DNA from 3 places in the Roseburia sp. AM16-25 genome. Region 2 is predicted to be linked to each of the others. Evidence: predicted binding sites of a transcription regulator. Region 2 holds the regulator's gene; each other region holds the start of a gene.
The links. The regulator NrdR, encoded in region 2, represses ribonucleotide reductase genes. The targets are predictions, from matches to a motif close to CACAANATNTTGTG.
Positions count from the first base shown of each region.

Region 1: a site for NrdR is predicted at 1,893-1,906, ahead of nrdD (anaerobic ribonucleoside-triphosphate reductase). Genes of this name have one in related genera too.
Region 3: a site for NrdR is predicted at 2,049-2,062, ahead of DW183_RS04145 (ribonucleoside triphosphate reductase). Genes of this name have one in related genera too.

Region 1 covers NZ_QUCW01000002.1:671,557-677,322, reverse strand. The annotation lists gene der (ribosome biogenesis GTPase Der) at 1-135, shown strand, start outside; gene plsY (glycerol-3-phosphate 1-O-acyltransferase PlsY) at 138-788, shown strand; gene DW183_RS07165 (NAD(P)H-dependent glycerol-3-phosphate dehydrogenase) at 852-1,844, shown strand; gene nrdD (anaerobic ribonucleoside-triphosphate reductase) at 1,958-4,078, shown strand; gene nrdG (anaerobic ribonucleoside-triphosphate reductase activating protein) at 4,093-4,584, shown strand; gene dut (dUTP diphosphatase) at 4,610-5,047, shown strand; gene DW183_RS07145 (orotate phosphoribosyltransferase) at 5,060-5,725, shown strand.
Region 2 covers NZ_QUCW01000003.1:615,254-621,019, reverse strand. The annotation lists gene DW183_RS10025 (GGDEF domain-containing protein) at 1-1,364, opposite strand, end outside; gene rpiB (ribose 5-phosphate isomerase B) at 1,378-1,821, opposite strand; gene DW183_RS10015 (isochorismatase family protein) at 1,848-2,387, opposite strand; gene DW183_RS10010 (hypothetical protein) at 2,560-2,955, opposite strand; gene nrdR (transcriptional regulator NrdR) at 3,040-3,492, opposite strand; gene DW183_RS10000 (YlmC/YmxH family sporulation protein) at 3,605-3,859, opposite strand; gene ychF (redox-regulated ATPase YchF) at 3,928-5,025, opposite strand; gene DW183_RS09990 (methyl-accepting chemotaxis protein) at 5,381-5,766, opposite strand, start outside.
Region 3 covers NZ_QUCW01000002.1:50,500-56,265, forward strand. The annotation lists gene DW183_RS04135 (N-acetylmuramoyl-L-alanine amidase) at 1-821, opposite strand, end outside; gene DW183_RS04140 (tetratricopeptide repeat protein) at 962-1,942, shown strand; gene DW183_RS04145 (ribonucleoside triphosphate reductase) at 2,189-4,564, shown strand; gene DW183_RS04150 (dihydroorotase) at 4,669-5,766, shown strand, end outside.

The DNA of each region.
Region 1 (5,766 bases), on a different contig from region 2:
TTTGTTATCTTTGTCAATGACAAGGAATTGATGCATTTCTCCTACACCAGATATTTGGAGAACCGTATCCGTGATGCCTTTGGATTTGAGGGGACTTCCCTTAAGTTTATCATCCGGGAGAGAAAGGACGACTAATTATGGAATTGATGAGGCTCGTCGCACTTGCGATCGGTTATGCCTTTGGATTGATCTTATCGGGCTATCTTTTTGGCAAGAAAAAAGATGTGGATATCCGCAAACAGGGAAGCGGCAATATTGGTACGACCAACACCATGCGTATTTTAGGCATCAAGGTAGGTGCGCTGACACTGGTGTGTGACTGCTTAAAATGTGTGGCGGCAGTGGTAGTCGTCTGGCTTCTTTTTCGCACATCATACCCGGAGCATATTGTCTTGTTGGAATTATACGGGGCACTGGGTGCCATACTGGGGCATGATTTCCCTTTCTTTATGAAGTTTAAGGGGGGCAAGGGCATTGCCTGTAGTTTTGGTATGATCCTAGCCCTCTTTCCGCAGTGTCTGCCACTTTGTGTTCTGATCTTTGTTCTGGCAGTGGCGATCACACGCTATGTGTCTCTGGGATCTATTCTGGCGGCGCTGGGACTCATGGTACAGATCTGGATCTTTGGGGCAAAGGGCTGGCTGGCATTTGCCACGTCGGATCTTTTAGAAGCCCAGATCTTAGTATCTTTTGCCTGTATCCTTGCCATTGTATTGCATCGGGGCAATATCAAGCGGCTTTTGGCAGGTAATGAAAACAAGTTTTCTTTTAAATCAAAACGAGACTAGCAAATCAGTCAAGGAATCCTGCTTTTGGCAGGGTTCTTTTGCATGGAAGTAAAGGAGCGGAAAATGAAAGTTGGTGTCATCGGCGCAGGAAGTTGGGGATGTGCGCTGGCAATTTTATTACAGAATAACGGATGTCAGGTGAGTCTGTGGGGACATAGAAGGGAACAGATCGAAAAGATGCAGGCAAGCGGGGAGTGTGACAAACTGCCGGGAGTCATGCTTCCAAAGGAAATGAGCCTGACCTGGGATCTTTCTTCCTGTCTTTTGGGCAAGGATCTTCTGGTCTTAGCGGTTCCTTCTACGGCAACCAGAGAGACCGCAGAAAAGATCAAGCCTTATGTGGAAAAGAACCAGATCCTTTGCAGTGTTTCCAAGGGAATCGAGGAAGATAGCCTTTTGACCCAATGCGGTATTTTAGAAGATGTCTTGGGGAAGGATGCTAAGGTGGGCGTTCTAAGCGGTCCGTCTCATGCAGAAGAAGTCGTAAAAGGTCTGCCGACCGTTGTGGTTGCCGGCTCACGCGATATAGCCGTGGCAGAATTTTTACAGAATGCCTTTATGAATGAAAATTTCCGTGTCTATACCAGCACGGATGTGACCGGGATTGAGATCGGTGCCTCTTTAAAGAATGTCATCGCGCTGGCTGCCGGTATGTCGGATGGTCTGGGCTATGGGGACAATACCAAGGCGGCACTGATCACACGCGGCATCAAGGAAATATCTTCCTTGGCACTTGCCATGGGAGGACTTCCGCAGACCCTGAGTGGTCTTGCAGGCACAGGGGATCTGATCGTGACCTGTTCCAGCCGTCACAGCAGAAACCGTAAGGCAGGTATGCTGATCGGTCAGGGCTTGCGTCCAAAGGATGCCATGGATCAGGTGCATATGGTTGTAGAAGGTGTTTATTCAGCCAAGGCGGCACTGGCGCTGGGAAAAAAATACCAGGTCAGTCTGCCCATCATAGAACAGGTCAATGAGGTCTTGTTTCATGACGTAGATCCCCGCCTTGCCGTGCGCAGTCTCATGGAACGTGACAAAAAATCAGAGATTGCTTAAAAATCTATTGACTGCCATTTCCTATGATGCTAGAATGTAGAAACGGAGCACAAGATATAGTATATTGCAGGATGTGCTATATCGACATATAGATAAGAAAGGGAGCGTAATCGTTGATAAAAGTAGTAAAAAAAGACGGAACATTAGAGGATTTTAACGTACAAAAAGTCGTGGATGCAGTCAACAAATCTGCATGCAGGGTATTGATCAATTTTACAGAAGAAGAAGAAAAGTTTATTTGCCAGTTTGTAGAAGAAAAAGTATTTGCTCTCGGTATCGACCGCATCGAGATTGCCCAGATGCATAACATCGTAGAGGGCGCACTGGAAAGAGTCAATCCGGTGGTAGCCAAGAGTTATAGGGATTACCGTAATTACAAGCAGGACTTTGTGCAGATGTTAGACGATGTCTATACCAAGAGCCAGTCCATTATGTATATCGGTGACAAGGAAAATGCCAATACGGACTCTGCTTTGGTATCTACCAAGCGAAGCCTGATCTTTAACGAGTTCAACCGTGAATTATACAAGAAGTTCTTCCTGACGACAGAGGAGATTCAGGCCATTCGTGACGGCTATATCTATATCCATGATATGTCAGCCAGACGTGATACCATGAACTGCTGCCTTTTTGATGTCAAAGCAGTCTTGGAGGGCGGCTTTGAGATGGGAAATATCTGGTACAATGAGCCGAAATCCCTGGATGTTGCCTTTGACGTGATCGGAGATATCGTGCTGAGTGCTGCCAGCCAGCAGTATGGCGGCTTTACGGTGCCAAGCGCAGATCTGATCCTGGATAAATACGCAGAGATTTCTTTTGCCAAGTATGTGGAAAAATATACAGGTCTGGGACTTTCCCAAGAAAAGGCAGAAGCAACCGCTATGGCAGATGTAGAACGTGACTTTGAACAGGGCTTCCAGGGCTGGGAGTACAAGTTCAATACCGTTGCCAGCAGCCGTGGAGATTATCCGTTTATCACGGTGACCGCCGGAACCGGAACGACTCGTTTTGCCAAGATGGCGACCATCTGCATGCTCCGTGTCCGCATGAACGGACAGGGCAAAAAGGGACATAAGAAACCGGTACTTTTCCCGAAGATCGTATTTTTATATGATGAGAATTTACACGGACCGGGCAAGGAATTGGAAGATGTCTTTGAAGCAGGCATCGAATGTTCCAGAAAGACCATGTATCCGGATTGGCTGAGCCTGACCGGTAAGGGCTATATCGCCAGCATGTATAAGCAATACGGAGAGATCATCAGTCCGATGGGCTGTCGTGCCTTCCTTTCTCCTTGGTATGAAAGAGGCGGTATGTATCCGGCAGACGATCAGGATCGTCCGGTCTTTGTCGGCAGATTTAATATCGGAGCCGTCAGCCTGCATCTGCCAATGATCTTGGCAAAGGCAAGACAGGAGAGCCGCGACTTTTACGAAGTGTTGGATTACTATCTGGAACTTATCCGTAAACTCCATATCCGTACCTATGCTTATCTTGGTGAGATGCGTGCATCCACCAATCCACTGGCATATTGTGAAGGCGGATTTTATGGCGGACATCTGAAATACAATGACAAGATCAAACCAATCTTAAAGACCGCTACAGCTTCTTTTGGCATTACTGCATTCAACGAATTGCAGGAACTCTACAATGGCAAGTCCCTGGTAGAGGACGGACAGTTTGCGGTAGAGGTCTTGGAGCACATCAATGACAAGATCAATGAGTTTAAAAAAGAAGACGGCAATCTTTATGCAATCTACGGTACACCGGCAGAAAACCTTTGCGGTTTACAGGTAAAGCAGTTCCGCAAGAAATACGGTATCGTTGAAAATGTATCTGACCGTGAATATGTCAGCAACAGTTTTCATTGTCATGTCACAGAAGATATCACACCGATCCAGAAGCAGGATCTGGAATATCGTTTCTGGGAACTTTCCAATGGTGGCAAGATCCAGTATGTAAAATACCCGATCGGCTACAACAAAGAGGCAGTCAAGACCTTGGTACGCCGTGCCATGGAAATGGGATTTTACGAGGGCGTCAACCTTTCCCTTTCCTATTGTGATGATTGTGGTCATGAGGAATTGGATATGGATGTGTGTCCGGTCTGCGGCAGCAAGAATCTGACCAAGATCGAGCGTATGAATGGATATCTTTCTTACTCCAGAGTCAAGGGAGATACCAGATTGAATGATGCCAAGATGGCAGAAATAGCAGAAAGAAAGAGTATGTAGTATAGGTGGAATAAATGCGTTATCATAATATAACAAAAGACGATATGCTAAACGGCGACGGTCTGCGTGTGGTCTTATGGGTTGCCGGCTGCGATCATTGCTGCAAGGATTGCCAGAACCCGGTCACATGGGATCCCAATGGCGGTCTGGAGTTTGATCCAGAGGCAAAGGCAGAGTTATTTGAGGCACTGGATCATGATTATATTTCCGGTATCACTTTTAGCGGTGGAGATCCTCTTTTTTATGGCAACCGGGAAGATGTGACCCTGCTTGCCAAAGAGGTAAAGGATCGTTTTCCGGAAAAAACCATATGGCTTTATACCGGCTTTACCTACGAGACTATCCAGACGCTTCCTGTCATGGAATACGTGGATGTTTTGGTGGACGGAGAATTTGTCGTAGAAAAGAAAGATACCAGTCTTTACTGGCGCGGCAGCAGCAATCAGCGTGTGATCGATGTAGTTGCCACTAGAAAAACAAACGAAATCGTGTTACATTGTAAATAGCAATTCTTTTTTAGGAGTAGATGGAATGAAAATAGCATGGAAAAAACTGACATCTTCCGCAAAAATGCCGGAGAGAGGAAGTGCTTGGGCAGCGGGCTATGATCTGTTTGCAGATATTGCAGAGGAGACAAGGCTTGCACCGCACGAAACCAAAATGATCGGCACAGGTGTCGCACTGGCAGTGCCGGAAGGATATTTTGGCGGTGTTTTTGCCAGAAGCGGACTTTCTGCCAAGGAGGGACTTCGTCCTGCCAACTGTACCGGCGTGGTCGATGCAGACTATCGTGGTGAGGTCAAGGTGGCACTACATAACGACAGCGGGGAGGAGCGCGTCGTAGCGCCGGGACAAAAGATCGCACAACTGGTCATCATGCCATTTCTTTCCGTAGAATTTGAAGAGGTTGCAGATTTAGACGAGACAGAACGGGGACAAGGTGGATTTGGATCTACCGGTAAAATGTAGGAGGTATGCATTATGGGAGAGGCAGTAAAGAGTATTCGGGATCGTATGGTCAAGTTTTATGCAAAGGATGACAATACCATTACGTTAAACGCGACACCGGGGCATTTTGCAACGAGTTCATCACACATCAACTTCTATATCGATGTGACGCGATTAAAGGTACGTGCCAATGAGGCGAGGGAAGCAGCAAGAAGCATCAAGAACAAGATGCTGCATCATGTGACGACAGTGGATACCATTGTCTGCATGGATGGTACGGAGGTACTGGGCGCTTATCTGGCAGAGGAATTAGAAAAAGGACATTTCGCAAATAACAACAAACATGAGACTGTTTATATCGTGTCTCCGGAAGTCAACAGCATCAACCAGTTGCTTTTCCGTGAAAATGTACGTCCGGCGATCGAGGGGAAAAATGTATTGCTTTTGCTGGCAACCATGACGACGGGCGAGACCGTGCGCAGGAGTCTGGAATGTATTGAGTATTACGGAGGTAATATCGTGGGTGTATCTTCCATCTTTGGTACCATGACCAAGGTTGGCAATACCGAGGTATTTCCACTCTTTACCACGGATGATCTGCCGGGCTATCAGACCTATGCACCGCATGAATGTCCGTATTGCAAGAAAGGCATACCGATCGAGGCCATGGTCAATGGCTTCGGCTATTCAAAGTTATAATAAGAGCAAAAGGATGCGCCAAGCATTGCTTCGGCGCATTT
Region 2 (5,766 bases):
AAGGTGTCGGCCAGACGATCCATGACATCTAAGAAAAGTTCTTCCGTAAAACGCTCTTTTGGCATACAAAAGGCAAACTGATCTTCGTTCAGACGGCAATAAAGATCATCTTCCTTGGCACGCTCCCGGAAAAAGTACGCATGCATCTTGAGGATCTCATCACCGCGCTGGGTTCCCAATATATCATTGATCAATTTGAAATCCTTGATATCGGAAGTGATCATGACGTAAGGCTTGCCCGCCGTGCGCAGGGTCTCTGTCACCCTTTCCTCAAAATACTGCTCGTTATAGATACCTGTCAAAAGGTCATGCGTTGCACGAAAATGTTCTTCCCTGTATTTCTCCGTCTCTTCCGTCCGGTCAATACAGGTAATAAAATAGCCCAAGAATACATCTTCCTCGTCCGTCAGACGCTGTACGGTAAACTCATAATTGAAGGTCTTATCATCTGCCTCAAAATGCTCCATATAGACCTGCTCGCTACATTCCTCTTTCCAATGCCGCTTGAGCCAGCCCTCAAAATACTGCTCTGCAACGCTTAAATCCTCGTCCAGGGCAAGATGCTTGTAGCGGTAGAACATGTCCTTTCCACGCCGATTGACATAGATACATTTTCCACTGATGTCAAAACAGCCTACGCCCATCTCTGCGATCTGTACCGCATTGGCAAGGATCTTGTCACGCATAGCCTGTGGCACATAAAACTCGGTAAAAAAGCAAATGATCAGTGCCGCTGCCCCATAAAAGATCAGGGAAATATCGATTGGCAGATTGAGCGCCAGTCCGATTGCATCACATATGATGATTGCCAGAAAAGACACCAGGATGGATGTATATTTCTTGCGGTACAAACGCGCCGTATGGCGGATCTTTACCATCAACAGAAGCACGATCCAGGCAACCAGTCCATAACAATAAGCCAGATGCACATAAAAAATACCGGAATAACCTGTCGGATAAAAATATGCCCCGTAAGACTTTGAAAAAGCCTCCTTTAAGATAAAGACATGATGCAGCCAAGGATTGAGCAGCATACTAACCGTTTCCAGACCAGCCACGAGGTAACACGGTGTCATCCATTTGACCTGTTTTTCCTCATTGTCCGTGTAAAAATAGACATAGCGGAGCATGAACAAGAGCAGCCAGTCAATGCATGCCAAAAAGACAGAGTGAGAAACCGTAGCAATTGCTTTCTCATCTGTCATGATAAAGATGCCATTGGCTACAACGGCAACAACGACTGCAACAAAAAGTGTAAATATGCTTTTACTGACCCGATCCTGTTTTTCCCGGATCATACCGGCGAATGCTACCACCAGAAGTGTCAGCACAAACAAGATTCCCAGATAAATCATCTTTGGCATAGACTATATTTCCTTATCTTTTATTCTCGATCTCGTGGATCATAGCGATACGCTTTTCATGGCGTCCGCCCTGAAACTCTGCATCTAAATATGTTTTGACAATATCTTTTGCCACTTCGATACCAACGATGCGGGCACCAAAAGCAATGATATTAGCATTGTTGTGTTCTTTTACCAGACGGGCTGTTGTCGTATCGGAACATACTGCTGCACGCACGCCCGGCACCTTATTGGCTGCAATGGAAATCCCAACACCGGTACCGCAAATAAGTACGCCACATTCCACCTGACCGGATACAACAGCGCGTCCCACGGCTTCTCCATATACCGGATAATCGCAACTTTCCTCCTTGGAGATACCAAAGTCTACAACCTCGTGTCCCAATTCCTCCAAGTATGCCTTGATCTCATTTTTCATAGTAACTGCTGCATGATCGTTTCCAATTCCTATTTTCATTTCTTTTCTCCATTCATCATTTCTTTTTATTTTACTAAGGCAGAGATCGTCTTAAATGCAGGATGCTTGGAAGATCCTGCCAATTCGTAAAGGATGGCTTCTGCGCTCGTGATGATCGCACCTTCCTGCTTTGCTCTCTCATAGGCAAATGCCAGATCTCTGTCGCTTCTGCTGGCTACACAGTCTGCCACCAGAATGGTCTGATAGCCTGCTGCCTGCAGATCCATCAAAGATTGTAAGACACAGATATGCGCCTCGATACCGCACAGGATGACATTCTTTTTGCCATGCGGGATGGTCTGTCGGACGCTCTCATTGTCATATACGCTGAAAGTATTCTTGTCGATCGCTTCTGTCACACCCATGGCATCTGTGATCGCCGGGATATTATTGCCCAGTCCCTTGGCATACTGTGTGGTAAGGATCATTGGTACTTCCAGTGCCTTCAAGCCACCCAGTAAGATCTGGCTCTTGCGGAGCAGTTCCTCCTGCCCGCTCATTGCCGGCAAGATCTTTTCCTGATAATCAATGACGATCGCAAATGTATCTTCTGCCTTTATTCTCATCTTCTTATACCTCTTTCTGTTGTTGAAAAATATACCAATTTAATTATAGGCAAATTACCTGTAAAAGACAATGTTTTCCCGCATGAAAAAATGAGTAAAAGGGAATTTTCCATAAAACAAAAAGAGATCCTCATCCACAAATGAGAATCTCTATGTAATCTGTCTTTCTGTCCTAGAGTGAGAAGTCTTCTGCGCCGCGCATAGATGGTGTCTGGGATGCTTCCACTGCCAGATCCTGACCTACAAAGTACTGATACTGATGGATCAATTCATCCTTTTGCATATCAGAGACTGCCTTTGCCACATCCAATGATCGGATATCGCTGTCAGCGCCCTTGAGATCATAGGTTGCCTTCGGCTCGTACTGGCTGGCATAGTCGTATGCTCCAAAGGTCTGTCTGCTTCTGGCTGATGCATCCTGCTGTGTGCCTGCCTCGGCGACATTGACGGATACCTTGGTCGTACCATCTATATAAATAGACTGGGATGCGACCGGTACACTCTCGACTTGCTTTATGCTGTTATAATCATAAAATCCAACGGCTGGTCGGATACCTGATATATTCATCTTATACTCCTAATTTCGCTCTCACGAAAACTTCTTGTTCCTTACACAAAATATATCGGATCATGTAAAAAAATCTTAACCCTTTTATTTGTCTAACATTTTCTTTAATTCACTCATAAATGTATTGACATCTTTAAACTCACGGTAAACAGAGGCAAATCTGACATAAGCAACATCATCCAGATCCTTGATCTTATCCATAACGATCTCGCCGATCTCGTCACTCGGGATCTCCTTTTCCTCTCTGGAGAAAATCTCTGTTTCCACTTCATCGATCAGTTTGTTGATGTCGTTGGCAGAAATCGGACGCTTATGGCAGGCTCTGAGCACACCGGCCTCGATCTTGGCACGATCATACTGTTCACGGTTGTTGTCTTTCTTGATCACGATCAAAGGGATCGTCTCTACCTTTTCATAGGTCGTAAAACGCTTGCCACATTCATCACACATACGACGGCGGCGGATAGAATTGTTGTCATCTGCCGGTCTGGAATCAATTACTCTGGTATTCTCACTACTACAAAAAGGACACTTCATGCCTTCCCTCCATTTCTTAGCGAATCCGCTTCGCCTAAACCACAATATATAGATTTATATTACACGGATTTTGTATGAATTGTCAAGCAATTCGCACTATTTTCGACATGTCTTATGGTTTGTGCATGACTTCCTTTTCATTGACATCCACCAGGATCATATCCGAACCGATACGGCAGACCTGGCACCAGGGGATCCAGTATTCACACTCATGTAAAAAGAAGCCGCAGATCTTTCCTTTGGATGGTACGATCAGGGTGCAGATACAGCCTCTTTTTTCATCGATCTCCAGATCCATCACACGTCCCAGGCATTTGGCTGTGCATACATTGATCACATCTTTTGTCTGTAATTCACACAAAAGCATGGCAGTCCACCACAAAATAAGGCTTTCTACAGTATATGTAGAAAGCCTTGATAAGTCACACTTTGAAATTATACATTGAAGCGGAAAAGGATCACATCACCATCCTGTACGACGTATTCCTTGCCCTCTACACGCACCAGACCTTTTTCCTTGGCTGCTGCAGTGCTGCCGCAATCTAAAAGATCCTGGAAGTTTACGACCTCAGCCTTGATAAAGCCACGCTCAAAGTCGGTATGGATCTTTCCTGCTGCCTGCGGAGCCTTGGTTCCCTTGGTGATGGTCCATGCACGTGTCTCATCCTCGCCGGAAGTCAGATAAGAGATCAAGCCCAATAAAGAATAACTAGCCTTGATCAGTTTATCCAGACCGGATTCCTTCATGCCGAGTTCCTCTAAGAACATCGCTTTTTCGTCATCATCCAGTTCTGCGATCTCCTGCTCGATCTCCGCACAGATCACAAAGACTTCACTTCCTTCTTTTGCCGCGAACTCACGAACGGCTGCAACACCTGCGTTGTCTGCGCCGTCATTTGCCACCTCATCCTCGGATACATTGGCAGCATAGATGACCGGCTTTGCAGTAAGAAGTCCATACTCCTTGAAGTAGGCTTCCTCATCCTCATCCAGAAGTTCAAAAGTGCGAGCAGAATTACCTGCTTCCATATGCTCTTTCAGACGTTCCTGCATAGCGGCTTCCTTTTGTAAAGACTTGTCCATACGGGCAGCCTTGGAAGTCTTTGCATATCTTCTCTCCAAAATCTCCAAATCGGAGAAAAGAAGTTCCAGATTGATGGTCTCAATATCACGGAGCGGATCAATGCTTCCATCCACATGCACGATATTGGTATCTTCAAAGCAACGTACTACATGTACGATCGCATCACATTCACGGATGTTGGCAAGGAACTGGTTGCCAAGTCCCTCTCCCTTGCTGGCTCCCTTTACAAGGCCCGCAATATCGACAAATTCAATAACAGCCGGTGTCACCTTTTTTGATTGGTAAAGATCTGCCAGTTTTTTCAGTCTCTCATCCGGCACACTGACCACGCCCACATTTGGGTCAATCGTTGCGAATGGGTAGTTGGCTGCAAGTGCGCCTGCCTTGGTCAGCGAATTAAATAAAGTAGACTTGCCTACGTTCGGCAGTCCGACGATTCCAAGTTTCATAATTTATATTTCTCCTTTGAAAAGTATTGATTTTATTAAAATCTTTTCCGTTGTCATGCTTCTTAAAAGCCCTGATACAGCAATATTTAGTCTATCACATTTAGGGAGGAATGTACATTTCTTTCTTTTTTTTGGGGGGAGGATATCATTTACGCTACTGCATTAGCATTTATCTGGTCGATAATCTTCTTGATTCCCATCCATACTGTCAGATCAGTAAATATCTCTACCATACACGGTAGGCGGTTAGATTTCCAAGTCCAATTTCATAATGACGCAATTGAAAAAAGGACCAACTCTCGCCGGTCCAAATCTTCTTTCACATTCCTAATCTATTAGCCTGTTGTTACCTATTTTACAAATATTTATCCAACTGATGTGACACATCCAATACACCTGTCAGTCGATTCTTCGCGCTCTCCGCATTTTCCATATTGGCATTGGAAAGTTCAGCTGCCTGGTTGGAAGATGCGGTCACTTCCTCGGTCGTTGCTGATAGGTTGGTAATGTTATCTACGATCTGATTGTTGGCTTCGGAAAGTCTGCTCAGACGATCATCGATATTTTCGATATGGGTAATCAATTCTGTCACATTATCATTCATCGCCTCAAAACTCTCGGATGCTTCTGTGATCATGACGTCCTGTGCATCCGTTGCGCTAACAGACTGGGAAACCGCATTGGCTGCCCTGGTCGCATTCTCTGTCAGATCATCAGAGATCTTGCTGATCTCTTCTGTCT
Region 3 (5,766 bases), on a different contig from region 2:
TGCACATAATACCACATACGAGGCATTGGTTTTTCTTCCGGCATAGGCAGTGGTTCACAGGGCGCATCGGCAAGCTGCCGGCGCATGTCAGCCACCGGATCGGACGGACTGGCTTCCGGTGCGATGGATCGTGCCTTTTCCACAGGTGCAGAGGCTGCCTCCACAGGAGCATGTTGCGCATCTGCACTCATTTGGTTTGTTTTGCCGGAAGTCGTCTGAGAAGCATCAGAAGTGGTCTGCGGTATAGGGGGAACCTGCTCTGTAGAAGCCGTCGGGGCATGTGTCGTCCGCAGTGGCAGAGCAGCCATCACACCATCTGCAATGGCGCGGGCAATAGCATCAAAATTCTCATCGAAAAGTCGGTTGTCCTCTTTGGAATTGATAAAGCCGACTTCTAAGAGAACAGCAGGCATGGAAGTGCGGCGGAGCACAACGAGTTCCTTGCGGGATTCAATGCCCAGATTTTTAAATCCGATCTCCTCCAAGTTTTCATTGACATTTTTGGCAACGCGGAGCGCCAGAGGATTTTTATCATATACAAGGGCTTGCACACCCTGATAGAGATCTGGAGTTTCGGCAAAATTACGATGGAAGGATAAAAACAGATCCCCACCCGCAGAGTTTGCGATCTGCGCTTTGTCGTAAGGTGAATCGTAACGATCGTCTGTGCGTGTGTAGATGATCTGATATCCTGCGTTTTGTAATTCCTGACCTACTGCCAGGGCTAATCTCAAGTTGTCATCTTTTTCTTTTCTGTTTTCATAGACGGCACCGGGGTCGAAACCGCCATGGCCCGGATCTATAATGATGGTCTTTGACATGAGAAAACCTTTGCATATGTTTTTAATAGCCTATGCGAATACAAATAAAATGTGAACCATTCTATACAAAAAACTATAGTTTTGGTATGATAAATGGAGTGAAAAAAGATGAAATGCAAGATAAAAGGAAGTTTTTTAAAATGTGTAAAGAATGCAAAAATGTCATAAAACGTCTGGCGGGGGCAACCCTTGGTCTGACTTTGTGTCTGGGGCTTTTGAGTGCATGTGGCAGCAAGACGACACAGCAGATGGAAGAAAAGAAAGAGGCAGGCATTACTGCCATGCAGTCGGCAGATTACAAGACAGCGGTAGAATCCTTTGATGCGGCATTGCAGTTATCCGGTGCAAAAGTGGATGCGAATGTCGTGGATATCTGTTTTTATAAGGCGGCAGCAGAGTATGCACAGGGCAATCTAAAGGAAACCATAGCCGTCTATGACTCGATTGTTGATTATGATGAGACCGATTATCGTCCCTGCTTTTTACGGGGCAGCGTTTATCTGAACGAGGGAGAGAAGGAAAAGGCAATCAAAGACTATGAAGAAGCGGTCAAGCGCGCCGGCAGCAATTACGAATTATATATTTTGATCAGCCAGAATCTGAAAGCCTCCGGGATGGAAGATGAGGGCGATAATTTCTTGGATGAGGCACTGGCTCTGGAAGGAAAAAGCGGTGAGGACTATCTGGGCAAAGGACGGATCTATCTGGAACAGGGAGACTATAAGCAGGCGATCGAATATTTGCAGACGGCAGTAGAGAAGAAGGCGTCAGACGCTAAGGTCTATCTGGCAGAGACTTATGAGGCATCCGGGGACAGCGACAGCGCATCCAAACTTTTAGCAGAGTATGTCAAGGAAGAAAAGCCTTCGGCAGAGGCACTGGCACTTCTTGGTAATATGGAGATCAAGGCGGGCAATTATGACAAGGCATTGGAGTATTATCAGGAAGGCATCAAAAAAGAAGATGATACCGCGATGCAGGATCTGCTCAAGGGGGAGATCGTAGCACTGGAATACACAGGCGATTTTAGCAGTGCCAAGGAGAAGATGACAGAATATCTGGCAAAATATCCGACGGATCAGGCAGCCTTAAGAGAGCAGACTTTTCTACAAACTAGATAAAATTTTTGCATTGATTTATTAAATGCAAAATGAATAAGTGACAAAATACCCCATGAAATCGGCTTTTCATGGGGATTTTTTGTATTTGTCGTCAAAATGACGAAAATACTATATATAGTGAAATGATATTGACCCATGCACCATATTTTGATAGAATTTATACATAAATAGCGTTTGAACGAGAAACATGTCGCTTACATGTATGGAGTTTGGAGAACCAAGGGATTTTGAAAGGTGGATTAGGAAATGTTTGAAGTTGTGAAAAGGGATGGACAAGTAACAGAGTTCAACTTGGGGAAGATCAATGATGCGATCGCCAAGGCATTTGATGCGACACAGATGTCTTATAATGATGATATCATTGGTTTATTGTCTTTGCGCGTATCTGCGCATTTTCAGGATAAGATCAAGGACGGAAAGGTATCGGTAGAGGCGATCCAGGACAGTGTTGAGACCGTTTTGGAGCAGACCGGTTATACCGAGGTCGCTAAGGCATATATCCTGTATCGTAAGCAGCGTGAAAAGATGCGTAATATGAAGTCTACGATCTTAGACTACAAGGACGTTATCAATAGTTATGTAAAGGTGGAAGACTGGCGTGTAAAGGAAAATTCTACCGTTACTTATTCTGTAGGAGGTCTGATCTTAAGCAATTCCGGCGCAGTGACGGCAAATTACTGGCTTTCCGAGATCTATGATGAGGAGATCGCAGAGGCACACCGCAATGCGGACATCCACATCCATGATCTGTCTATGTTGACCGGTTATTGTGCAGGCTGGTCTTTGAAGCAGTTGATTCAGGAAGGCCTGGGCGGTATTTCCGGCAAGATCACATCTGCTCCGGCAGCACATTTATCCGTGCTTTGCAATCAGATGGTAAACTTCCTCGGCATCATGCAGAACGAATGGGCAGGAGCACAGGCTTTCTCTTCTTTTGACACCTATCTGGCACCATTCGTAAAGGTAGACAATCTGACCTACCGCGAAGTGAAAAAATGTATCGAAGCATTTATTTACGGAGTAAATACACCGAGCCGTTGGGGAACACAGGCACCATTCTCCAACATTACTTTGGACTGGACCGTTCCGGCAGATCTTGCAGAATTACCTGCTATCGTCGGCGGCAAGGAAATGGACTTTAAGTACAAGGACTGCAAGAAGGAAATGGATATGGTCAACCGTGCATTCCTTGAGATCATGATCGAGGGCGATGCCAATGGTCGTGGATTCCAGTATCCGATCCCTACTTATTCTATTACAAGAGATTTTGACTGGTCTGATACCGAGAACAACAGACTACTCTTTGAAATGACCGCAAAATACGGTACACCGTATTTTTCAAATTATATCAACAGTGACATGGAGCCGAGCGATGTGCGTTCTATGTGCTGTAGGTTGCGTCTGGACTTGAGAGAACTCCGCAAGAAATCCGGTGGTTTCTTTGGCTCAGGTGAAAGTACCGGATCTGTTGGCGTTGTTACGATCAACATGCCGCGTATCGCATATCTGGCAAAGGACGAGGCAGACTTTTATGCAAGACTGGATCATATGATGGATATTGCCGCAAGATCCTTAAAGATCAAGCGTGGTGTCATCACCAAACTTTTAAATGAAGGTCTTTATCCATATACCAAGCGTTATCTGGGAACCTTTGACAACCATTTTTCAACGATCGGTCTGATTGGTATGAACGAAGTGGGACTCAATGCAAAGTGGCTTGGCATGGATCTGACACATGAAGAGACACAGCAGTTTACCAAGGACGTCCTCAACCATATGCGCGAGCGCCTGTCTGATTACCAGGAAGAATACGGTGATCTTTACAATCTGGAGGCAACACCGGCTGAGTCTACGACTTATCGTCTGGCAAAGCATGATGTTGCACAGTTCCCGGATATCAAGACGGCAGGCAAGGAAGGAGATACACCTTTCTATACCAACAGTTCACACTTGCCGGTAGAATACACATCCGACATTTTTGACGCATTGGATATTCAGGATGACTTGCAGACCCTTTACACTTCAGGAACCGTATTCCATGCATTCCTGGGTGAAAAGTTAGACACATGGGAGTCAGCGGCAAAACTGGTTCGCACTATCGCAGAAAATTACAAGTTGCCGTATTACACCTTGTCTCCGACCTATTCTGTATGTAAGGAGCATGGATATATCGCAGGCGAGCATTTTACCTGCCCGCATTGTGGAGCAAAGGCAGAAGTATATTCCCGTATCACAGGCTACTATCGTCCGGTACAGAACTGGAACGAGGGTAAGACCCAGGAATACAAGAACAGAAAGTTATATGACATCAAGAAGTCTGTTTTGAAAAAGCCGGCAAAGAGTTTGGTGACAATCACGGAAGATGATGTCAAGATCCAGCCTTTGCATAGTGTAAAATATCTCTTTACCACAAAGACTTGTCCAAACTGCGCCATGGCAAAGGAGATCTTAAAGGATCAGGAATACGTTGTGATCGACGCAGAGGAAAATGTGGAACTGACACAGCAGTATGGTGTTATGCAGGCACCGACGCTTGTTGTGGTAGACGGAGAACATACCAAGAAATATGTGAACGCATCCAACATTCAAAAGTTTGTGGATGAGACACTGGTACAACAATAGCATTTGAGGGGCGAAGGCATAACCTTTCGTCCCTTCTTTTTGAAAAAGACCAAAGGGGACAATCCTTGTGGCAAAAGGAACGTCCCTGTGAACAGGAGTGAAAGATGGGAATTTTAATCAAAAACGGACACATTTTAAATCCACCGACAGGAACGGATGAGGTCATGGATCTTTATGTGGAAGGAGATCGCGTGACAAAGATGCAAAAGGATCTGGCGGCAGGAGCGGACGATCAGGTGATCGACGCCAGCGGCTGCTATGTTTTTCCGGGATTTATCGATCTGCATGTGCATCTGCGCGACCCGGGACTTACCGCAAAAGAAGACATTGAGACCGGATCGCGGGCAGCAGCACATGGGGGATATACCACGATCGTTGCCATGCCAAATACCAAGCCGGTCGCCGATTGCCCGGAAGTCATCCACTATGTGCATGATAAGGCAGCAGAGGTTGGGCTGACCCATGTATTGCAGGTGGGTTCTGTGACAAAAGGCATGGAGGGTAAGGAATTGTCAGACCTATCCGGCATGATAAAAGCCGGTATCCCGGCAATCTCCGAGGACGGCAAGAGCGTTATGGATTCGGGACTTTACCGGGAAGCCATGAAGATCGTAGCAAAGGCAGACATCCCGGTACTGGCACATTGCGAGGACATCAATCTGGTGCAGGGCGGTGTCATCAATCAAGGAAATAAGTCAAAGGAACTTGGCGTATCCGGTATTTCCAATGCCGTAGAGAACGTGATCGTAGCCCGTGACATCATGCTGGCGGAGGAGACCGGTGCAAGACTCCACCTTTGTCACTGCTCTACCAAGGAATCGGTAGAACTGGTGCGTGATGCCAAGAAAAAGGGTATCAAGGTCAGCGGTGAAGTATGTCCGCATCATTTTACACTGACGGAAGATGATATTGTGGAAGGGGATGCCAATTATAAGATGAACCCGCCACTGCGTACCAAGGCGGATGTGGATGCCTTAAAGGCAGGTCTGCGCGACGACATTATGGAAGTGATCTCTACCGACCATGCACCGCATACGGCAGAGGAAAAGGCAAAAGATCTAAAGAGCGCACCGTTTGGCATCGTAGGTATGGAGACGGCGGCAGCACTTACCTTTACCGAACTTGTAAAAACAGGTTATCTGACCCCGATGGGTATGGCAGAGAAAATGAGTACCAACCCGGCGCGTATCCTTGGCATTAAC